One region of the Flagellimonas halotolerans genome, then DNA from elsewhere that is predicted to be linked to it. Evidence: riboswitches for the same ligand, from Rfam matches in the RefSeq annotation. Region 1 holds a riboswitch; the other holds the start of a gene.
What was found. Region 1 has a riboswitch for cobalamin ahead of VM932_RS03275 (TonB-dependent receptor plug domain-containing protein). Riboswitches for the same ligand answer to the same signal wherever they lie in the genome.

Region 1 (15,004 bases):
GCCATCACCGGGCTCTATCTCTTTTTGGGATTGAATGGAAAAAGACTAATATTCAAATGGATTTGGGGCTTGGTCGGTGTAATTTGGGGATCTATTGCCCTTGGTTTTTTTGCTGCTGACTTTCCATTGCTTGGAGGACTTGTAGGTTACGAAATGAACGATTTCCTTCAAGATTACACAGGCAAAATCGGTGTGTTCTTGATTTTGATTTTTGTTTTGATGGTAATCTTGGTCCGACAGTTCAATTTTACCCCCGAGGGGTTTGCCAATTTCTTCCGTCGTCAAAAGCAAAAAATCAAGTCAGATTTTGATGAAGAGCCATCAACCCAAAACACCCAAACCATTAATGAAGATGGGGAGGGCAGCATTGAGTTGAGTGCAGATGATAAGGTTCCTGAAAAAATAGACACCTACACCCATAAAGAAAACATCCCTCCGTTAAACAATGAAGCGGGACTCGATGTAAATCTTCCGCAAGAGGAAGAATCCGATATTGATTTAAAGGTGGAAGAAGCCACCGTTGAGGAAGAAACCGATGTAACAGCTGCCAGATTGGTCAAGGATTTTGGGGAATTCGACCCAAAACTGGAATTGGGCAACTACAAATTCCCCACATTGGACCTTTTGGAAGCCCATGGTGCCTCTGGAGGAATCACCATCAACCAAGAAGAGCTTGAGGAAAACAAAAATAGAATTGTTAGCACCCTCAAAAATTATAAAATAGGAATCGCCCAGATCAAAGCGACCATTGGTCCTACCGTAACCCTTTATGAAATTGTTCCTGAAGCGGGAATACGAATCTCCAAAATCAAAAATCTAGAAGACGACATTGCTCTTTCATTAGCGGCATTGGGAATCCGAATCATTGCTCCTATTCCCGGCAAAGGCACCGTGGGTATCGAGGTGCCCAACAAAAACGCCACCATTGTTTCCATGCGTTCGGTAATCGCTTCCAATAAATTCCAGAAAGCGGAAATGGAATTGCCCATTGCCTTTGGAAAAACCATTAGCAACGAAACTTTTGTGGTTGACCTTGCCAAAATGCCCCACATGCTTATGGCTGGTGCTACGGGTCAAGGTAAATCAGTTGGATTGAACGCCGTCATCACCTCACTCCTTTATAAAAAGCATCCCGCAGAGGTTAAATTTATTTTGGTAGACCCCAAAAAGGTGGAATTGACCCTTTACAACAAAATTGAACGTCACTTTTTGGCAAAACTGCCCGATTCCGAAGAAGCCATCATTACGGACAACACCAAGGTAATCAATACCTTGAATTCCCTTTGCATTGAAATGGACAATCGTTACGAGTTGCTCAAATCAGCTATGGTGAGAAACGTTAAGGAATATAATGTCAAATTCAAGGCCAGAAAATTGAATCCGAACGATGGACATAAGTTTTTGCCATACATTGTTTTGGTGATAGATGAGTTTGCGGATTTGATTATGACAGCGGGCAAGGAAGTGGAAACACCAATTGCCAGATTGGCACAATTGGCACGTGCCATAGGTATTCACTTGATTATTGCCACACAAAGACCATCGGTTAACGTAATTACCGGTATCATCAAGGCCAACTTCCCTGCTAGGATAGCATTTAGGGTAACCTCAAAAATTGACTCCAGAACCATTTTAGATGCGCAAGGCGCCGACCAGCTTATCGGTCGCGGAGATATGCTCTACACCCAAGGAAATGACGTTACAAGGTTGCAATGCGCTTTTGTGGATACACCAGAAGTGGCCAAAATTACCGAATACATTGGTTCGCAACGTGCATACCCCGAAGCACACTTATTGCCAGAGTATGTAGGCGAAGAATCTGGCACAAGTCTTGATAATGATATCGCGGACAGGGATGCCATGTTCAAAGAAGCAGCCGAAGTTATTGTAACGGCCCAGCAAGGTTCCGCTTCCCTTATCCAACGTAAATTGAAACTTGGGTACAACAGAGCCGGTAGAATTATAGACCAATTGGAAGCAGCCGGGATCGTAGGGCCATTTGAGGGTAGTAAGGCCCGACAAGTTTTGGTTCCCGACATGTATTCTTTGGAACAACTATTAGAAAATGAAGCAAAATAAGACCATGAACAAGAAAAGTATTCTTTTTATAACATTGTTTACCGTAGGACTTTTTTCTTACGGACAGAACTCCGATAAGGCCAAAGCACTTTTGGACGAAGTTTACAACAAAGTGCAGAGCTACGATAATATTTATATTGATTTCCAATCTACCTTGGAAAATACCGAGGCCGACCTAAAACAGGAAACCAACGGAAACGTAACCTTAAAGGGCGAAAAATACGCACTCAACTATTTCGGGGCCAAACAAATGTACGATGGCAACAAAGTTTACACCGTGGTTCCAGAAAACGAAGAAGTAACCATTGAAGAGGTTAACGAGGACAACGACAACGTGAGCCCATCAAAAATGTTGACATTTTATAAAACGGGACACAACTACCAATGGGATATCCTTCAAAATATAGGGGGCAGAAAAATTCAATATGTAAAGTTGATTCCGATTGACTCCAATACCGAGATAAAATCCGTGCTTTTGGGAGTGGATACACAGACCAAGCACATCTATAAACTAATCCAAACGGGAAACAATGGCACCAAAACCACCATTACCGTTAATTCTTTCAAAACCAATCAGCCCATATCAAGTACTCTGTTTACCTTTGACGAGAAAAAATACGAGGACAAAGGATATTATATTATAAGAAACTAGGCATTGAAAATACTTGATCAGTATATACTAAGAAGATTTCTTTACAACTTCTTCAGTTCTTTTTTCATTCTCATCGTCATATTCATTTTTCAGGGAATATGGCTGTTCATTGATGATTTGGCGGGAAAAGGACTGGGCATGGTAATTATTGGCAAGTTTATTTTCTACTTTATCCCAACATTGGTGGACAAAGTGTTGCCACTTACGGTGCTCCTCTCCTCCATTCTTACCTTTGGTACGTTTGCAGAAAACTATGAGTTTGCCGCCATGAAGGCTTCCGGTATATCATTGCAACGCGGCATGCGAAGCCTTATCGTGTTTGTACTTTTCTTAGGTGTGGTCACTTTCTTTTTTGCCAATGATGTGATTCCAATATCAGAACAAAAAATGTTCAACCTAAGGCGAAACATTGCCAAAGTAAAACCTGCAGCCGCCATTACCGAAGGTGTTTTTAGTGATTTTGAAGGAACCGGCGAGGGCATGAACATTAAGGTGGACAAAAAGCATGGGGAGCAAGATCGCTTTTTGGACAATGTCATCATCCATAAAAAAACAGATCAGAACATCAACAATACAGTAATCAAGGCAAAATCCGGTGAGTTGATCAGTAGCGAAAAATCGGATATTATTCAATTGGTATTGAAAGATGGCAACTACTACGAAGATGTTATGCCCAAAGATGCCAAAGAACGACGAAAGCAACCGTTCGCCAAATCAAATTTTGAGACCTATACCATCAATATTGATATTTCGGAACTCAATGACCAGGATTTGGAAGAAGATCAGAATATCACCACAAACAAGATGAAAAATGTGGGGCGGCTGATCAAGGATATTGATTCCCTTCGCGAAAACAACCTTGAAAAAGTAGTTGCATTTTCCAAAAACGTCGTTAATCGCATGGGGGCATTTCCGCCCAAAGTGCCAAAAGATACTACCATGCAAAAATTGGAACTCATTCAACCTCAAAAAAAGGTGGAGGAGACCCAACAGGATTCCATTAGAACTATTGATCAATTTATAGAAAGTCTGGAACAATGGGAGCAAATTCAAGTAATGAAAAAAGCCCAGAACGAGGTTTCCAGTATATTGAACACGGTGACTTCCAAAAAGAACGAACTGCAAAGCAGGTACAAGTTCTATAACAGCCACATTCTATCGCTGCATCAAAAATATGCACTGGCACTTTCGTGCATTATTTTGTTTTTTGTAGGTGCACCTTTAGGGGCTATAATTCGTAAAGGAGGATTGGGATTGCCCATGGTGGTCGCTATTATTTTATTTTTAACCTATTATTTTATTGGTGTATTTGCCGGCAACTATGCAAAGGAAGGAAACATTCACCCCGCCATTGGGGCCTGGCTCCCAACAATGATCATGCTGCCCTTGGGCATATCTCTCACCAGACGTGCAACTGCGGATAAGGGGTTAGTAGGATTTGGTCACTTTATAGACCGGATTAAATCAATATTTAAAAAGAAAGATAAAGAAGCTGAAGATCAATGATCGCCAAGAACAAAAAAATACAACTAAACGCCATTGAAGAAGCCATTGCCGACGTTAGAGACGGTAAGGTAATTATTGTAGTGGATGATGAAAACAGGGAAAACGAAGGCGACTTTATTGCTGCTGCCGAAAAAGTTACCCCCGAAATGATCAATTTTATGGCCATGCACGGCCGTGGGCTTATCTGTGCCCCCTTAACCGAGGATAGATGCGAGGAACTGGAGCTGAACATGATGGTACAAAACAATACGGTATTGCACCAAACCCAGTTTACCGTTTCCGTGGATTTATTGGGGTATGGATGCACAACTGGTATCTCGGTACATGACAGGGCCAAAACCATTAGTGCCCTTGTAAACAAAGACACCAAACCCCACGAACTGGGAAAGCCTGGACATATTTTTCCGCTCAGGGCAAAAAATGGAGGCGTATTAAGGCGTACCGGGCACACCGAGGCTGCAATAGACTTTGCAAGATTGGCCGGGCTGGAACCTGCAGGTATTTTGGTGGAAATTTTGAACGAGGATGGAACCATGGCACGATTGCCGCAATTGATGAAGGTTGCCAAAAAATTTGATCTTAAAATTGTTTCCATTGAGGATTTGATTGCGTACCGCATGGAACACGATAGCCTTATAGAACTTAAAGAGGCATTTAACATAAGCACCAGATTCGGAGAATTTAGACTTCGGGCATATAAGCAGACAACAAACGATCAAGTACACATTGCCTTGCTAAGAGGAAATTGGAAAAGTGGAGAACCTGTTCTTACCCGTATTAATTCCACCCTAGTGAACAATGATATGCTGGGCACTTTGACCAACAATCCGGATGAGACACTGCAACGCATGTTCAATGCATTGAACGCCGAAGAAAAAAGTGCCATTATTTTTATAAATCAAGAAAACCAATCCATGAACCTATTGAGTAGATTGTCCGAATTCAAAAAGCTTCAGGAAGGGGGAATCAACAAGGCTCCAAAGATTGAAATGGACAACAAGGACTTTGGCATTGGTGCACAAATACTTCACGATATCAATATTTCCAAGATTCGATTATTAACGAATTCCGGACAAACCAAGCGTGTGGGCATGGTTGGTTATGGTCTTGAGATAGTGGAATATGTGAATTACTAATAGACAAATACAAGTTCAAGTTTGTCATTCTGAAAGTGTAAAACATTTGGAGAATCTTTCAATCAAAAAGCATTACTCTCATTACTGTAAAGATTAACTGATTCGTGGCCATTTGTGTAATTCATGTCTGTTGTTAGGCAGAGGTTATTGTAGTTTGATGCTCGATGCATGAAGTGTCACGTTGAGGCCTTCGGATACGCTCAGGATAAACTAAGGTTGGAATGTCGAAAGTCAGTGGTCAGGCGTGCCTTATCTTTGTATCGAAAAAGAGATTCTTCGTTTCACTCAGAACTACCATATTAATGAACTACCTCGGGACAAGCCAGTGAGGTATTCAAAAGAACAAACCTTAAGCCCATTTAATTGGGATTAATAAAACTAGTACTTCTAAAATATTAATCAAAAGTATAACCTGAACTTACCAGCCCATTAGACGGACAAGTTCAGGTTCACAAAAATTGATGTTACAGATGGGCTTTATTAAAGGTTCAGGTTGAGACCCACCCTAAAATTTCGGCCACGAGTTGTGAATCCAAGCAATTCCCTGTAATCCTCATTCAACAAATTGTCCGCATTTACGAACACATTTAGCTTGTTTTTGATCAGTTCGTGTCCAATGGAAAAATTCAGTAAAGAAAAAGGTTCCAAAGCAATATCCGTAAAGGTTGCAAAATCCGTATCAAACCGTTGACCTGTATAAGCATAGCTTAACGATGCACTCGTACTCTCACAAAACTGGTACCACAAGGACATATTGGCTTTGTGTTTTGGAATACGGATGGCATTGTCCCCTTTGCGTTCCGTGAAGGTGTAATTGGCATTAACGCTAAAAGTGCTCCAAGGCAACCACGTAGTTTCCACCTCTACCCCATTGGCATCAATTTCATCCGCAATGTTAATACTCATAAAATTGGCATCGTACCCAATGGCATTGGTTTCATTTCTATCAAAATAAACAGTGCTAATTCTCAACTTTTCATTGAGTTTGAATTCAACACCCCCCTCAATGGTCGAGTTTTCTTCAGGTTCCAACTCCAGATTCCCGCCAAAGGCACCGAACAATTGCGTTAAATTCGGTGTGATGTACGATGTGGCATAAGACCCCATCATTTTCACATATCCGTTTTCAGTGTCAAAAACATAAGAAGGATTCACATTATACACAAAATGGTTTCCATATTCAGAGTGATTGTTCCATCTGGCACCCACATTCAAGTTCAGTCCAAAATCTGAAACATACACGACATTGGCATAAGGATCCACAATGGTAAAATCAACATCTTCTGTAAAAATAGCTTCATCCTTGATGTAATTCATTCCTAAAATGGTATGGAATTGCTCACCAAAAACATATTTGTTGTACAGGTCCAACACCCAATTGCTTCCCTCGGTGGTGCTTTCGCCAAAGGTATCATTGGCCACGGACTCATAATGGGTAAACGCTGTATTTAGATGGACCGAACCTTTCCCATAGCCATATTCGGATGACAACCCGACTCTTTGCTGCTCATTCTCACCCAAATTAGGTGCTTCTGCCTGTGTGGCATCGTACTCATTTTTAAACTTGGTCTGGTTTCCATAAACCTGAACCCCAAAAGCATCAGAGAATTGATACCCAAGCCTTAAATTGGCACTGTAATGTGAAAAAATATCCTCCTCATTCTCCGGCGTTACTGCAGCTGACAGGCCGCTTTTATATCTATTGGAAAAATCCACCCCGTAGGTAAACTTGTCCAAAGTACCGTTCACATTTGCCGAATTTTGAATACTCCCTAAATTATAATTTTGGTCATCTGCTGTTTGATTGGTGCCCACACTTGTTTCAAAATTTCCTGCAATCTTTTGTTTTGAAGCCCTTTTCGTAGTGATGTTGATCACGGCCGTAACCGCATTGGTACCATAAAGTGTACTGGCAGCCCCTTTAATGATCTCGATGGACTCTATGCTGTTTGGAGAAAGCAGCCGAAGATCGTACTCCGCCGAAAAAGTGGAGGGGTCCGACACCCGAACACCATCAATGATCACCAAAACCTGACGACCACGGCCACCACGGGCATAAACCCCAAGCACATCGCCATCCCTACCACGGCTACCGGCAATCTCGATACCACTTTTGGTGTTGATGATTTCCGCAACTGTCCTGCCTTGGTTGCGCTGCATTTCTTCGGCCGCAATCTTGATTACCGTTTTACCTGAGTTTTCTCTTTTCAACTCAAATTTTGAATCGCTAACAACAACCTCGTTCAGTCGCTGCACCTTAAGTGAATCTTGCTGTACGTTTTGCGCAAAAATTCCATTACCCGCCAAAAGGGCGGTAATTAACCATAAATGATTTTTTTTCATTTCGTTTAATTGAATAAACGGGAGAATAGTATGATATTCATACGTAAACTTTTATCCCGAAAGTTTAACATTGTTTGTTTGAATCTGGCAGGTCTCCTGGCTTGTGTTTTGCCTCCTACCTTCCCACCCATCGGGCAGTGGTTTTGAAGAAGAGACAATCGCCTACTGCGCACCTATGTTTAAAACATCGGTGCCGGTTCGGCACATACTTACAGTTGCGGGAACAGCTCCGGTTTTGCACCGGATTCCCTTTTAATCCCACGGAAAAAATCCGTGCGAACCAAAATTCGTGGCCAAAGCTAATCAATCTGTTTAATCTTTTATGCAAAAGTTTAAAATGATTTCATCTGTCAATCTGAGCTGTCATCCTAGCGCAGCCGAAGAATTCGTTTAGCATCCCAACCCACCTTTCCTTCGAGAAAATTCATGTAATTCGTGTCATTATATTATTGAAAAAATAGGTGAGGTGTCTTCCCGAAAACTTTCGGGACGCTCAACATGACAATTTTGACTTTAATGATGAGGTTCATCAAACTACAGAAATATTTAAATAATCTTACTTTTGGTTCATGGCAAAAAAACAGCAATCAATTTTATTTTTGGGGTTCCTTTTGGTTTGGTTGATAGGTTGCAAGCAAGAAAAAAAATCGCAACCTGCTCAAAAACAGGGATCAACACCCTCCATAACCTATGCAACGGGTTTTACGGTAAAAAAAGAAGCCGATTTCACCGTTATTGAAGTCACTGCAGCTTGGCCTGGGGCCGATAACTTTAAATATGCCTTGGTACCTAAAGAAAAATTACCATCGATTACTTTCCCGCAAGGTGAATATGATGCCATTGTGGGTACCCCAGTCGAAAAAATAGTGCTCACTTCAACCACTCACATAGAGCCTTTAAAGCAACTCGGGGAACTCAAAAACATAGTCGGATTTCCCAACACCGATTACATTTCTTCACCAGAGGCAAGAAAGCTTGTGGAAAACGGTCAAATTCAAAACTTGGGCATGAACGATGTCCTCAACACAGAAATGGTGCTGATACTGAACCCTGAGCTCATCATCGGATTCAGTATTAACGAAGAAAACAAGGCGTATCATATTTTAGAACGAGCAGGAATACCCGTGGTTTACAATGGCGATTGGGTGGAGCAGACCCCATTGGGCAAAGCAGAATGGGTGAAGTTTTTTGCGCCCTTCTTTCAAAAAGAAAAATTGGGAGATAGCATTTTTACCGAAATTGAAGCATCCTATAAACAGGCCGCTGCATTGGCAAAAAAAGCAAAATCCAGACCAACAGTGCTAACTGGCGGATTATACAAAGACGTTTGGTACGTGGCTGGAGGCAGCAGTTGGATGGCCCAGTTCCTGAAAGATGCCAATGCCGATTATCTTTGGTCCAACACCGAAGAAACGGGAAGCATTGGTCTTAGTTTGGAGTCCGTTTTGGAGCAGGCACAAGATGCCGAATTTTGGTTTAACCCTTCTTCCCAAACTTCTTATAAGGAATTGAGCAATGCCAACACCCATCACCAACAATTTTATGCCTTCGCCAATAAAAAAGTGTATTCAAACGCCATTGAAAAGGGAGAAACTGGCGGGCTTATTTTTTACGAATTGGCACCGCACCGCCCAGATATTGTTTTGAGGGATTTCATCAAAATATTGCACCCGGAGCTATTGCCCGAGCATCAATTGCTGTTCATTAAACCATTACAATAAATGCAAGGAGCAAAAACATACCGGTTTTCCTTTCTGTTGTTGATACTGGCATTGATGCTGTCCTGTCTTCTCAACATTAGTTCGGGTTCCGTTTCTATTCCTTTTACAGATATGCTATCCACGCTTTTTGGAAAAACTTCGCAAGTTGCATCTTGGGAATACATTATCTGGGATTATCGGGTTCCCAAGGCGTTTACCTCCATTTTGGTGGGCGGAGGACTTTCCTTGAGTGGGCTTTTAATGCAAACCCTGTTCAGAAATCCGTTGGCAGGCCCTTTTGTACTGGGGATTAGTTCTGGGGCCAGTTTGGGTGCCGCCTTACTTTTGATGGGCGCTTCGTTGTTGGCAGGATATACTTCCATCTCTTTTTTGGGTGATGTTTCCCTGGCCATTGCCGCAAGTATTGGTAGTTTTTTGGTACTCTCCGTAGTAATGATTGTTGCCCAACGCGTGAAAGATACCATGGCTTTGTTGATCATTGGACTGATGTTCGGCAGCATCACCTCCGCAATTGTAAGTGTGTTGGCCTATTTTTCGAGTGCCGAGAACCTGCAACGCTTCATCTTTTGGTCCTTTGGAAGTGTGGGCAACCTTTCAACAGGGCAGTTACTTTTATTGCTTGTAATCGTTGCCTTGGGAGTTTTGCTCAGTATACTTTCCATAAAATCGTTGAACGCCTTTCTTTTAGGGGAACACTACGCACAGAGTTTGGGAATTTCCTTAAAAAAATCCAGATTGACCATAATTATCGCCACTGGGCTGTTGGCAGGAGGTATAACCGCATTTGCAGGGCCCATTGCTTTTGTTGGACTCGCTGTTCCACACCTTACCCGCCAAATTTTTGATACCATGGAACACAAAGTACTGATTCCCGCCGTAATGCTCTATGGTTCCATTTTAATGCTCCTGTGCGATACTTTGGCGCAATTGCCCAATTCCGCCAGTGTGCTGCCCATAAACGCCATTACATCCTTGGTTGGAGCTCCTGTAGTGATATGGCTTTTGGTGCGCAAACGTAAAATGATGTTCTAATGTCCAATAACAACAAAAACATACTGTCCGTTAAAAATTTGACCGTTGGGTACGAATCCAAAATAGTTGCTGAGCGCATCAATTTTGAGTTGGAAACTGGAATGTTGTGCGGAATTGTGGGCATCAACGGCATTGGAAAATCGACCTTGTTGCGCACTTTGGGGGGATTTCAGCCTAAACTTGATGGAAACATCAAGTTGAAAGGCAAAAATTTGGAAAAATATACATCATCTACCCTATCTAAGGAGCTTAGTGTGGTTTTGACCGAGCAGCCTGCCTCCAAAAACTTGACTGTACAAGAATTAATCGCCTTGGGCAGGCAACCCTACACCAATTGGTTGGGCACATTGACCGAAGACGACAAACATCGGATCAAGGATAGTTTGGATACTTTTTTATTGAAAGAACTCAAACACCGTAAATGTCACGAAATCAGCGACGGACAATTACAACGGGTGCTGGTGGCGCGGGCCATGGCTCAGGACACCACTTTGATCTTATTGGATGAGCCAACCACCCATTTGGATTTGTACCACAAAGTGCAAATCCTTAAAATGCTTCAAGAATTGGCGCACGAAAAACAGAAAACCATTCTCTTTACAACCCACGAAATTGAATTGGCCATTCAATTATGTGACCGCATATTGATTTTGGATGGAAAAGACCATCCGTTTGGCGACCCGTGTCAACTTATTGAACAAAAATACTTTGACCGTTTATTTCCTTCGGAAATGGTACAGTTTGATGCCAAGACAGGTTCGTTTAAGGTGACTAAGTAAATTTATAACCAACAAAAATCCCGTTCACCCTAAACTTGTCTGTCTGCCAGTAAAACCATGTTTCAAGGTCTGACTCTTATGGGATTCCGAAGCCTGACTACGGTAAACGGGCAAGAGATCATGGGTTTTAAAAAGGCAATCAGATAGGAAGTCCTCACATAATCTCCCGAAACAAGTTCGGGACAGGCTCTCCAAAGAAGGGAACTTCTCCCCTTTGGGGAGATTAGAGAGGAGACGAGTGCAGCAAAGTAAATTTCCTACCCACGGCAGACACGAATTTCTAGAATGGCCACCAATTGTTTCATTGTCATTTTGAACCGACCAGCGAGAGCGTGAGAAATCTACTTTGTGATGTGTTCCCAGGTTTCTTTAAAAAATGGATTCCTGCCTTCACAGGAATGACAAACTCAAGTATCAAGTTTAAGAGACAAGAGACAAGAACCAAAACACTAGACCCAAGACTTCGTGCTTCGTGCTTCTGACCTCTGGACTAAGTTATATGGTTGTTCGGTTATTGAGTAATTGTGCTACTCCAAACTGACTTCCGCCGTTTCGACTTTAGTTTATCCTAAATGTAGCCGAAGGACTCAACACGATAAATCAAAACAACATTTAACAAGAAAATCGAGCAATTGGTGTAATTCGTGTCAAAAGAAAGATGAAAACCAAAACTCAAGTTCAGAGTTAGGAGTTACTGAGTTATTGGGTTATTGAGTACTGTCGACTGCCAACTGACATCGGACTCCGTGCTTCGGACATCCGACTTCCGACTACGAACTCATTTTATGGATTTCTACTTTGGAAGAAATGACATTTTATCTTTGTAATCCGTTATCTTTATCCTTCAGAAATTTTTTAATGAGCACAGAACTTACCTTTATCATAATTGGCATCATCACATTGGTCGTTGGGCTTTTTGTGGGCATGTACATCCAAAAACTAAAGATTAAATCCACCGAAAGCGTTTGGGGCGAGCGGGAACAACAATTTAACGCTACCATAAAATCCTTGAACGATAAGTTATTGCTAAGCGACGAGGAGCAAAAACAACTCCAGCGCGAAAAAGAACAGCAAAGCAACCAAATTGTGAGGTACCAAGCGGATTTGGAGAATCTTCAGCTCAAAAACAAAGAGCAGAAGGAAGAGGTTGAAAAGCTACAGGAAAAGTTCACGAAGGAATTTGAAAACTTGGCCAACAAAATTTTGGATGAAAAAAGCGAAAAATTCACCAAAAGCAACAAAGAGAACATTGAAAATATCCTGACGCCCCTCAACAAAAAAATTAAGGAGTTTGAGGAAAAAGTAGAAAAGTCGCAAAAGGAAAACATTAGTATTCACTCTGCTTTAAAAGAGCAATTGCTCAATTTACAGACACAAAACCTTAAAATAACCCAAGAGGCCGAAAACCTGACCAAAGCCCTGAAAGGGGACAGCAAAATGCAAGGGAATTGGGGGGAGCTGGTTTTGGAACGTGTTTTGGAAAAATCTGGTTTAGAGAAAGATAGAGAGTACAGTGTGCAACAAAGCTTTAAGCGTGCAGATGGAACAAGAGTGTTGCCCGATGTTATTATTCACTTGCCCGACGGTAAAAAAATGGTTGTGGATTCCAAGGTATCGTTAACGGATTATGAACGTTACACCAATGCCGAAGAAGAGGATAGACCCAAATTCCTAAAGGATCATATCAACTCCCTGCGCAGACATGTGGAACAGCTTTCCTCCAAAAAATATGAGGACCTATACGAAATGGAGAGTCCAGATTTTGTGCTGATGTTCGTGCCCATTGAGCCTGCATTTGCCGTAGCCATAAATGAAGATGTATCACTGTACAACAAAGCTTTTGAGCAAAACATCGTTATTGTTACCCCTTCTACGCTTTTGGCCACACTACGCACCATTGACAGTATGTGGAGCAACGAAAAACAGCAACGAAATGCCATTGAAATTGCCCGCCAGGCTGGAGCGCTTTACGATAAATTCGAAGGCTTCGTCTCCGACCTTACCAAAGTGGGCAAAAAAATGGATGAAGCGAAAAGCGAGTACCGCGGTGCCATGAACAAGTTGGTCGAAGGACGGGGAAACATTGTCACCTCAATTGAAAAATTGAAGAAAATGGGGGCCAAAGCAAAAAAATCCTTGCCCGAACCTATTTTAATGCGCGCCCATGAGGACGATTTTGAAGAAATGAACTAAAACACGAACCATGAAAAAATTCTTGACCATTTTCATCATCGCCATTATAGTTGGTGTTGTGGGCTATTTTGCTTTTATCTATTATGTGCCCTACAGTGAGGGTTATCGTTCGGGGGAACTCATCAAATTCAGTAGAAAAGGCGTGATGGTCAAAACTTGGGAAGGACAGATCAGTCAAGGTTTGTCAGGCACAAATGTATTTTCGTTTTCTGTAGAGGACAAGGAAGAGGAAATCATTGAAAAGATGAAAAAGTTCCAAGGGCAGTACATCAAGGTCACCTACAAGGAACGCTACGCCACCTTTTTCTGGTTGGGCGATACCAAATATTTTATCACTGAAGTCAAATCTGAAAAATCTCCAATTTTCAGAAATTAATCCACACACCCCTGGCTCCTCTTTTTAGATGGGAAATGGCTTCCCTCCTAAAAAAAGAGGGATTTAGGGAGGTGTATTTCCGTTTGCTTGAAACTGAAAAATATAGTCCGTTCATTTGATTCCGCTTTAGTTTCTGCCACAGAGTAAATTCGGCTTTTATAGCATTATTTCGTAATTGCCTGGCCAACTCTTTTAGCTTTGGATTATATTTGATAATCATTTTACATTGCTGTTATTTACTTTTTAAAAAATTGTATATCCGCAATTGTACCAATGGCATTGATGGTTTTTGTCTTTGTCTTCTTGAGCGCAGTCGAAAGGCTGACAAAGACATCTCGACTACGCTCGATGTGACATTTGGATTGACCACTGGTACAGTCGTGTACAATCGAATTAAAAAAAGGATTCGATTAAACCCCAACAAAATATGAAGAAATTCAAATCATCCAGAGAAAGTAGAGTTTCCATCACCGAACTTATGCTCCCTTCCCATTCCAATTTTGGCGGCAAGGTACATGGGGGGCATATCCTCAACCTTATGGACCAAATTGCTTTTGCCTGCGCATCCAAACATTCACAAAGTTATTGCGTCACCGCTTCGGTGAATCGAGTGGATTTTCTAAATCCAATTGAAGTTGGGGAATTGGCCACACTAAAAGCATCCATTAACTATACCGGAAAAACTTCCATGGTGGTCGGGGTACGCGTGGAATCGGAAAATGTGACCACGGGAGAAGTGAAACATTGCAATTCGTCCTATTTTACCATGGTGGCCAAGGGCAAGGATGGTAAAAATAAGTTAGTTCCCGGTCTTATTTTAAAAACCAAGCAAGATATTCGTCGATTTGCACGCAGCAAGGAACGTAAACAATCTGCTTTTAAACGAGATAGCAAATACGAATCCAACAACTTTAAAGTGAACGAATATTTGGAGTTTTTAGATGGCGAAAACGTTAAGATGGATTTTGATTGAGCCGTGCAGCAGCAGCCTCATCCAAAAACCACAACAAATTCCCCAAAGCTGGATTAACCAAGGATGCCGGGTAAGCCTCGGAACCTTCCGTTTTTTCGACCACGGCCTTCACCTTTTCGGCTTTGGATGCACCGGTGACCAAAAAAGCTACTTCTTTGGCGGTATTGATAACCTTCCCGTTTATGGAAACCCGTTTCTGGCCTGAATCTGGATG
Region 2 (9,905 bases), on a different contig from region 1:
TTTTTCCCAGAGCGTAGTTTTTGGCATAACCGGTCATCTCTGTAAACCCATTGTTTACCCAAATAATTTGTTGATCAGAGCTTGTTAAAACCAAGGCATCATAAATTTCTTGCCTTAGCACATCTTGAATATTGGGCCCAATATTTCCCTTGAGTATGTATTTTAATTGTTCTATGTCTGTTTCCTTTTTTAATTTTTTTATGAGATGATGGTACGTCTCTAAATACAGATCAAAACTGAGCAAAGGTGAAATGTATGTGCTGTTTTCTTCCTTCATAACTTTAATTTTTGATAGTTTGTATGCCCGCGGCAAAAGTTACCTCATCCATAAGAATCGATATGTTTCCTTCGAATAAAATGCTGGTTTATGGGTTTTTCTATTCATTCAATTACTTCCATTGCTCTTCCTATAATAAACTCCTAAAATTTTTCTGAGGGATTGCTGGTGCTTTACGTTTTGATTCTCCAATTTCAATTGTCTCAAACATTGTGCGCAAAGACAATCGGAATACTTAAGGCTAATATACTCCTGCTCTTCCTTGTTGATCGCAACCGCACTACATTGGCATAGGGAGATAGATCCCACCTTGCATTCGAACTGTGCATTGCATCGTTGACAATATGTGTCCTCGTGTTGTGCCATAAGCAAAAGGGGCCAATGGCAAGCCATTGGCTCCTTAATAGTTTTAATTGGTAGGTGCTCCCTCAACTTTTCTCATCTGTTGAGCTGCAGATACCATAAGTTTTAAGGCACTCTTGGTCTCTTCCCAACCACGTGTCTTGAGCCCACAATCCGGGTTTACCCAAAGTTTGGATGCAGGCAGTACATTCTCCGCTTTTCTCAAGAGTTTCAAAATCTCATTTAAAGATGGAACCCTAGGAGAATGGATATCATACACACCTGGCCCTATATCATTGGGGTAATCGAACTCGGAAAAAGCATCCAACAGCTCCATTTGCGATCGAGAACATTCTATGGTAATCACATCGGCATCCATATCGGCAATGTTCTTAATTATATCATTGAACTCAGAATAGCACATGTGCGTATGGATTTGCGTGGAGTCCTTCACTCCGCTTGTTGATAGTTTAAAGGCTCCAATGGCCCAATCCAAATAAGTTTCCCAATTCTTTTTACGTAAGGGGAGTCCCTCACGTATTGCAGGTTCATCCACCTGAATAATCTGTATGCCCTCTTTCTCAAGATCGACCACCTCATCCCGGATGGCTAGGGCAATCTGGTTGCAGGTGGAAGAACGTGGCTGATCATCTCGAACAAACGACCACTGTAAAATAGTGACCGGACCTGTGAGCATCCCCTTTACTGGCTTTTCGGTCAATGATTGCGCAAAGGATGTCCAGAACACCGTCATTGGGCTTGGTCTTGAGACATCCCCAAAAATGATAGGGGGCTTTACACAACGGGATCCATAACTTTGCACCCAACCATTTTGAGAAAAAACAAACCCGTCCAATTGCTCCCCAAAGTATTCCACCATATCGTTGCGCTCAAATTCACCATGCACAGGTACATCTAGTCCAACCTCTTCTTGAAAAGCAATGGCATCAGTAGTTTCCTTTATCAGAAAATCAACATACGCCTGTTCGCTCAGCTCTCCCTTTTTAAACAATGACCTGGCCCGTCTTACCTCTTGGGTCTGGGGAAAAGAGCCAATGGTGGTCGTGGGAAACAGGGGCAAATTTAAGTGAGCTTCTTGAAGTACCTTTCTTTTTTTAAAAGGGGATTTTCTGTAGAAATCCTTTTCATGAAGCTGTTCCACCCGCTTTTTTACCTTGGGTTTATGAATCAATGTGGAATTTTTTCTCTTTTCCATTGAAGCCAAATTCGCTATAAAATGTTGATGGGATTCATAATTGGGGACACTAGCTAAAAGCTTCAGGCTTTGGAGTTCTTCCAATTTTTGCTTGGCAAAGGCCATCCAGTCCTTTACATCTTCGTGAAGCACTTGTTCATTTTTCTCAAGCTCCAAATCATATGGAACATGAAGCAGGGAACATGATGGGGACAAGATCACACGTTCTTCCCCTAGTTGTGTCTTTGCCTTTTGAACAAACTCCAAAGAAGTTTTAAAATCATTTTTCCATACATTGCGACCATCGACCACACCCAAGGACAAGGATATTTTTTTATTGAGTTTTCCCAATTCCAAGACGGTGTCCAATTGATTCGGGCTTCGCTTAAGATCCAGATGAAGGGCACAAACAGGCAATGATAGTGCCGTATCCAGATTATCTCCAAAATCTCCAAAATAATTGGCCAACAGCATTTTTAGGGTAGGAAACGCTGTCGCGATTTCTTGGTAAACTTTTTTGATGGCTTCTTGTTCCTTGTCCGAAAGGTCTGTGGATAGTATAGGTTCATCAAACTGTATCCAAGTTGCACCTGAATCCAACAATCGTTTTAAAATGGAACAATATATGGGAAGTAGTTTGGGCAAAAGATCCAGCCTATGAAACCCTTCTTCTTTTTCTTTTCCCAACAATAAATAGGTAACAGGCCCCAGAATCACAGGCTTGGTGTGTATTCCCATTGCCTTTGCCTCATTAAACTCATCGACGATCTTTGATGAAAGCAGTTCAAATTCTTGGTCTTTGGTAAACTCTGGAACGATGTAATGATAATTGGTATCAAACCATTTGGTCATCTCCATGGCAATAACATCCACACCATCTTTCTGCACCCCCCTTGCCATGGCAAAATAGAGGTCCAAAAGAGTACTCTTGGTGTCCTGGGCATTCTTGTACCGTTCAGGGATAGCACCAACCATGAGGCTGGTATCCAGAACTTGGTCGTAAAAGGAAAAATCGTTCGAAGGGATAAGGTCGATTCCCTTTTGCTGTTGGAGTTTCCAATTTTCCTCTCGGATACTCTTACCAGCATGGAGCAGATCTTCCAAAGTAATCCTGCCCGACCAGTACTTTTCGCAAGCTCTTTTTAGCTCACGGTGGGCCCCGATTCTTGGGTAGCCCAAATTGCTTGTTTTCATTGCTAAAGCTTTTATAAAATTGAACAATTAGATAAAAGCTCCTTAGCTCAACTTCGCAATGCCTTAAACAAGAAGAACGCTATATTTTCTATAGGAAAACCCAGAGAAAGAAATAAACACGCCCGACTTGCCCTTAACGCGAAGGCACCGTCAAAATCCTACAATGTAGGAACGATATGGGCAGATATCCTGGCTTGTTCGATTCCTACCGGCCTTCTCGCCCCCACTTTGAGGACAATGGCACTATTGGTAAAAACATACTATCCCGTAAAACAGGATCGGACTTACAGTTGCGCGTCAGCTCGTGATTCTCACACGATTCCCTTTTAACCCCAACCTTCGAAGGGGACCCTTACCGCTATGATAAAGAAATTAAGTAAAGAACTTATTGAAATGTAAATGTAGCCATTAAAATTATTAAGGGATAACGAATAGGTAAATTATCTTTGATCCCACGGTCACCATTTACTTTTTCTTGTTGATTATGTTTGTACCTAAGAATAATTTACTTCATTGCCATAAAATGCAATACTATATTTAAACGCCAATCCAACACTTACTTTGAGGCACGGTGATTTTAACAAACGTATTGGGAATTCCATACCAAGCCAGTATTTTTTGTTAGAAATCAGCTAGGTGTTATGAAAAGGTCTAAAAAGCTTATTACCTGAGTCAGTTCGAGCGCAGTTGAGAACCTAAGTCAATTTGATAATCAATGGGTTTCGACTGCACTCAACCTGACAAAATCAAAATTTTGCTGCTTTTTAGACCTTTTTATATTTTTATTTTAATCTACTTAGAAAAATCCTGTAGCGTTTTGATGATTATGGAAACACAATCCATCAACTGCTCTCGGTTCATTACCAAAGGTGGTGCAAAACGGATAATGTTGCCATGCGTTGGTTTCGCCAACAATCCATTCTCCTTTAATGCCATACAAATATCCCAAGCGGTCGAGCTCTCTTCCGTATCGTTGATCACAATAGCATTGAGCAACCCTTTGCCACGCACTTTAACCACCAAATCGCAAGAAGGGATAAACTTGTTCAACGCTGCGCGAAACAATTCCCCCAATTCTTCGGCATTCTGTGCTAGATTTTCTTCCTTAATCACCTCCAAGGCGGCCGTACTTACCGCAGCGGCAACTGGATTTCCACCAAAGGTGCTTCCGTGGCTTCCAGGAGTGATTACTTCCATAATAGGGTCGTTGGCCAAAACTGCAGAAACCGGATAAACCCCTCCAGAAAGGGCCTTGCCCAAAATCAAAATATCTGGCTTCACATCTTCATGGTCTACCGCCAACATTTTGCCCGTTCTTGCGATACCGGTCTGAACTTCATCAGCAATAAAAAGTACATTGTGTTTTTCGCAAAGGGCCTTGGCTTTTTTCAAATATCCTTCTGATGGTACATAGACCCCGGCCTCACCTTGAATGGGTTCCACTAAAAATCCGGCAACGTGTGGATTACTTTTTAGGGCATTTTCCAGTGCTGTCAAATTATCGTATTCGATTTTTACAAAACCTTCGGTATACGGGCCGTAATTATTTCTCGCCACTTCATCATTGGAGAAAGAAATAATAGTGGTAGTTCTACCATGAAAATTGTTTTCGCAAACAATCACTTTGGCTTGGTTTTCTGGGATGCCTTTTTTCTGGTAAGCCCATCTTCTGCATACTTTTAAGGCGGTCTCAACGGCCTCTGCCCCTGTGTTCATGGGCAACAACTTATCAAAGCCAAAGGTTTCGGTTGCGTATTTTTCATACTTGCCCAACATATCATTATAAAAAGCCCGCGAAGTCAAGGTCAATGTTTTTGCTTGCTCCACCATGGCACCAATAATTTTGGGGTGACAATGTCCTTGGTTTACGGCAGAATATGCCGAGAGGAAATCATAATACTTTTTTCCTTCCACATCCCACACATAAACCCCTTCACCCTTGCTCAAGACCACAGGAAGTGGGTGGTAATTGTGTGCTCCGTACTTGTTTTCCAATTCTATCGCTTGCTGCGATGTTAAATGATCTAAAACAGCCATTTCATTAAATGATTAAAATTGATAAAATAACCATTCCTACTGTACCTTTATTCTTTCGAAGTTTCGAAAAAGCAGCGTGGGAGAGAAATCATCCCTTGGAGTGCCCGCAAATTACAAATTAATCGGTGAAAATGTAATTTTTCAGAATGTGATTCCCGATTGAACCACCGAAAGTTTAGATGCAATTTAAGAAGCTGCGTTCTGTGAAATACCAAAAAGAACTTACTTTTGCGGCATGCGTAAAAACAAAAGGAGAAAAACGTTTGAAAACGTAGAGGTTGTCGATGCCGGTGCAAAGGGAAAATCCGTGGGCAAGGCCCCTGACGGACGTGTAATTTTCCTTACCAATGCCGTTCCCGGAGATGTGGTGGATGTAACGACCACCAAAAAACGAAAAGCCTATTTTGAAGGGGTTGCCACCAACTTCCACACCCTTTCCGATAAAAGAACCGAACCTGTTTGCGAGCATTTTGGTGTATGTGGCGGCTGCAAATGGCAGCACATGGGGTATGAGCATCAGCTCTATTTTAAGCAAAAAGAGGTCGAGAACAACCTTAAGCGCATTGGTCATCTCGATCTTCCGGAAATAACCCCCATTCTAGGTTCTAAAGAGCAGTACTTTTACAGGAACAAGATGGAGTTCTCGTTTTCCGATAGCCGATGGTTGACCCAAGAGGAAATCAACTCCGATATCGAAATTGAGGACAGAAATGCATTGGGATTCCATATTCCTGGCATGTGGGACAAGATTTTGGATATTAAAAAGTGCCATTTACAGCAAGACCCTTCCAATGCCATACGGTTAGAGGTGAAAAATTTTGCCAATAAAAATGGCCTCACCTTTTTCAACCCCAGAAAACAGGAAGGACTTTTAAGAACGTTGATGATGCGAACATCATCAACTGGGGAAATTATGGTGCTCGTACAATTTTTCGAAGAAAATACAGAGCATCGCGAACTGCTCCTAAATCATTTAAAGGAAACATTCCCGGAGATAACTGCCTTGCTCTACGTCATCAATTCCAAAGGAAACGATACGATTTACGATCAGGAAGTAATTTGTTTTGCAGGCCGTGACCATATTTTTGAGGAAATGGAAGGGCTTCAGTTCAAGATCAATGCAAAATCATTTTATCAGACCAATTCGGAACAGGCCCATGAGCTTTATAAAGTAGCAAGGAATTTTGCTGGACTCACCGGAGACGAATTGGTATACGATTTATATACTGGAACGGGGACCATAGCCCAATTTATATCTAAAAATGCAAAAAAGGTTATTGGTGTGGAGTCCGTACCCGAGGCCATTGAAGATGCCAAGGCCAACGCGCTTCACAACAACATTTCCAACGCTGAATTCTTTGTCGGCGATATGAAAAATGTGTTCAACGATAGCTTTATTTCAGAACACGGTAAGCCCGACGTGATCATAACCGATCCTCCACGGGACGGCATGCACAAACAGGTGGTGGAACAACTCTTGCAAGTAGCCTCACCTAAAATTGTGTACGTAAGCTGTAACAGCGCAACCCAAGCCAGGGATTTGGCTCTTATGAAAGAAAAATACAAAGTCACCAAGGTGCAACCCGTAGATATGTTCCCGCAGACACACCACGTTGAAAATGTTGTACTTTTGGAAAAACGGGTGTAGTTTTTGAATTAAAATCCACAGCTAACCGGAATGAAGAAAATAATCCCCATCCTACTTATTGCATCAATGCTCTATTTTGTTTCATCCTGTGAAAAGGATGATATCTGCGTTGAGGGTGACACACCACTGATGGTCATTGGTTTTTTTAACATTGATGATACCACTGCAGTAAAAAGAGTTTCATCGATACGAATCAAAAGTTTGGATATAGACAGTATTTTGACCAATGATTCTTTTAGTGACAGAGCAAATTCGCCAGATTCATTGATGGTTCCCTTAAGGAGCAGTGCAACAAGTACCATGTACCAGATTATTTCTGGTTCACGGGATGATGATGAAACGGAACAGGAAATTGGAAATATTGACACCTTAACCATTTCTTACGACCTTGGTGAAGCTTTTATCTCAAGGGCCTGCGGGTTTGTGGTCAATTATAACAACATCACCGTTGCCGTACCGGAAAGTGCCGAGAATTGGATCCAAGATATTAAGGTCGTTCAACCTAACGTAGAAAACACCGATAACATCCATGTCAAAATATTTCATTAGCATTTTTATTGGCCTGCTGCCAATTTTGGTGCAAGCACAAAGTGAACCTATCGACCTTCAACAAAAGGATACAATTGAATATAAAGATCAGTATGGGCTTCGCGTAGGTGCAGACATTAGCAAATTGGTACTTTCCTTTATGGATGAAGATTACACTGGGCTAGAATTGGTGGGCGACTACCGACTTACCCATAAATTGTATTTGGCTGCCGAATTAGGGAACGAAACCAAGAGGCAGAACGAAAGTTTGAACAACACCCTTTTATACGATTACGAAACCTCGGGAAGCTATATTAAAGCAGGTGTGGATATGAATACCTACCGAAATTGGTATGGAATGAACAATGCCATTACCATTGGGGGGCGTTATGCGGTGGCAAGTTTTAACCACACCTTGAACGATTACAGCCTTTACGAAACAAACCGTTTCTTTAATAAAGAGTTTTTGCCCGGCGAAAACCCCAACCGTGAATTTAGCGGATTATCTGCCTCTTGGCTGGAATTTGTTGTGGGTGCAAAAGTAGAGCTGTTTGCCAATATTTTTGTGGGCATGAGTGCCCGATTGGGCTTTTTGATCACCAATACAGAAGATGAAGCGTTTCCCAACCTTTGGATTCCCGGATTTAACAAAGTTACAGAAGGGAGCAATTTTGGTGTGAACTACAACTATTCCATCTCTTACTTTATCCCACTTTACAAAAAGTCCAAAAAGAGCAAGGAGGAACCTGAAAACAACCAATAGTTTGATGACTGCCCCTATTGATGGTGTTGGATAGCGAAAATCTGGACAATACCAATAAATGGCAAGGACTTAAAAGAAGAAACTCGAGTATGGTACGAAAAATAAAAGGAGCCACATTGGACTCCTTTTATAAAATTTGGTTGAGTTAGTTAGTCGTGTTATAAACACATCACCAAATCTAAACAATTCTTTTGCACTAAGCCAAATCTATTTTTATACGATTCCTCATCTTTTTAAAGCACAGGTAGCTGACCTTAACTCTGTTTTTTTGCCTTTTTGCTTCCTTCATAAATTTCATACTTTACCAGTCTTGCTTCCAGTTTACCATTAAAGGTCTTTATTTTTTTGGAAGTTTTAAGGCCTATGTGCTTTAGCGCCTCCAAGTTGGAAGTAATCAACCAGATATCCGTACCTGGATAAATCTTTTTAAAGGTGTCCCCCATTTTGCCATAGAAAATTTCCATATCAATGGGCAATCGCTCTCCATACGGTGGATTGAACAACATGTGTAATTTACCATCAACTGGTTTGTCCACTCTAAAAAAATCCTTTCGCTCCACGGTAATGTAATCCGACAAATTGGCGTGGTCCACATTTTCTTGTGTTTTTCTTACCGCAGATGGGGCTTTATCGTAACCAATAATCTTATGATGGAACTCTCGCACCTTTTTTAAACTCGCATCCACTATTTTAGTGTGCAGCTCAGCATCATAATCGTTCCAATGCATAAATGCATAAGACTCCCTGTTGATGTTAGCTGGAATATTACACGCTATCATGGCAGCTTCAATCAGAAAAGTTCCACTACCGCACATTGGGTCAAAGAAATCCGATTGCCCATCCCACCCACTTTTAAACAACAGACCAGCTGCCAATACTTCGTTGATGGGTGCAATATTGGTCAACATACGGTAACCCCTTTGATGAAGGGAGTTCCCAGAACTATCCAATGAGACCGTACAGGTATTATTATAAATGTGTATGTTTATTTTTACATCAGGATCTTGGGTCTTTACATTGGGGCGTTCTCGAACCACTGCCCTAAACTTGTCCACGATGGCATCCTTGGTCTTTAGGGACACGAACATGGAGTTGTCAAAAACCTCTGTATTGGCAATACTGTCAATGGCAAAAGTCTTTCCTACATCAAAAATTTCGGGCCAATCCAGATCATAAATATGCCTGTAAAGGTCCTTTTCATTAAAAACCCGAAACGTTTTTATGGGTTTAAACACCTTTAAGGCCGTTCTAAGGCAAAGATTTGCCTTGTACATAAAACCTGTATCTCCCTCAAAAGTTACATTACGGACTCCCTCTTCCACGTGGCCAGCTCCCAAATTACGGAGCTCCTTCGCCAAAATAGGTTCGAATCCATAAAGGGTTTTGGCCATCATCTTAAAATTTCCTGCCATACTATCTTAAAAACTTTCTGCAAAAATAGGCTATTTTTGCTCCTTTAATTCCACCTATGGATTTTCCTTCCGCTATTATTTATATAATACCCATCTTGGCCGTTTGGGCCGGTTTTGGATTTGTTTGGTTCACAAAACCAAAGAACAACAACAATATTAAGCTCTTGTTGGCTTTTAGTGGATCATTTCTGTTGTCATTAACTTTTTTTGAGCTGTTGCCCGATGTTTATAATAGCCATGAGCCAAAAATAATTGCCCTGTACATTTTGGGAGGGATACTTTTGCAGATATTCTTGGAGTTTTTCTCCAAAGGAGCTGAACACGGGCACATGCACGTCCAACTAAAAGAAAACAAATTTCCCACTTTGTTATTTTTGAGTCTTTCCATCCATGCTCTGGTCGAAGGTGTGCCCATTCATGGAAACGATTCCATTTTGTACGGCATCATCATCCACAAAATTCCGATAGCCATTATCTTGAGCATCTTTTTGATCAATTCAAAGATGAAA

Region 2: another riboswitch for cobalamin. It lies ahead of metE (5-methyltetrahydropteroyltriglutamate--homocysteine S-methyltransferase); the one in region 1 lies ahead of VM932_RS03275 (TonB-dependent receptor plug domain-containing protein).

The regions. Positions count from the first base shown of each region.
Region 1 covers NZ_JAYKYV010000002.1:17,600-32,603, reverse strand. Annotated here, with positions in the region: gene VM932_RS03295 (DNA translocase FtsK) at 1-2,079, shown strand, start outside; gene lolA1 (outer membrane lipoprotein periplasmic chaperone LolA1) at 2,084-2,731, shown strand; gene VM932_RS03285 (LptF/LptG family permease) at 2,735-4,237, shown strand; gene ribB (3,4-dihydroxy-2-butanone-4-phosphate synthase) at 4,234-5,373, shown strand; gene VM932_RS03275 (TonB-dependent receptor plug domain-containing protein) at 5,854-7,716, opposite strand; cobalamin riboswitch at 7,786-8,016, opposite strand; gene VM932_RS03270 (ABC transporter substrate-binding protein) at 8,286-9,437, shown strand; gene VM932_RS03265 (FecCD family ABC transporter permease) at 9,438-10,469, shown strand; gene VM932_RS03260 (ABC transporter ATP-binding protein) at 10,469-11,248, shown strand; gene VM932_RS03255 (DNA recombination protein RmuC) at 12,107-13,441, shown strand; gene VM932_RS03250 (6-phosphogluconate dehydrogenase) at 13,452-13,817, shown strand; gene VM932_RS03245 (DUF559 domain-containing protein) at 13,807-14,037, opposite strand; gene VM932_RS03240 (acyl-CoA thioesterase) at 14,245-14,790, shown strand; gene pgl (6-phosphogluconolactonase) at 14,771-15,004, opposite strand, start outside.
Region 2 covers NZ_JAYKYV010000009.1:1,044-10,948, reverse strand. Annotated here, with positions in the region: gene VM932_RS11485 (PAS domain-containing protein) at 1-277, opposite strand, end outside; gene VM932_RS16775 (cysteine-rich CWC family protein) at 386-643, opposite strand; gene metE (5-methyltetrahydropteroyltriglutamate--homocysteine S-methyltransferase) at 687-3,008, opposite strand; cobalamin riboswitch at 3,171-3,377, opposite strand; gene rocD (ornithine--oxo-acid transaminase) at 3,801-5,045, opposite strand; gene rlmD (23S rRNA (uracil(1939)-C(5))-methyltransferase RlmD) at 5,281-6,693, shown strand; gene VM932_RS11465 (DUF6452 family protein) at 6,724-7,242, shown strand; gene VM932_RS11460 (DUF6048 family protein) at 7,223-7,984, shown strand; gene VM932_RS11455 (THUMP domain-containing class I SAM-dependent RNA methyltransferase) at 8,239-9,396, opposite strand; gene VM932_RS11450 (ZIP family metal transporter) at 9,453-9,905, shown strand, end outside.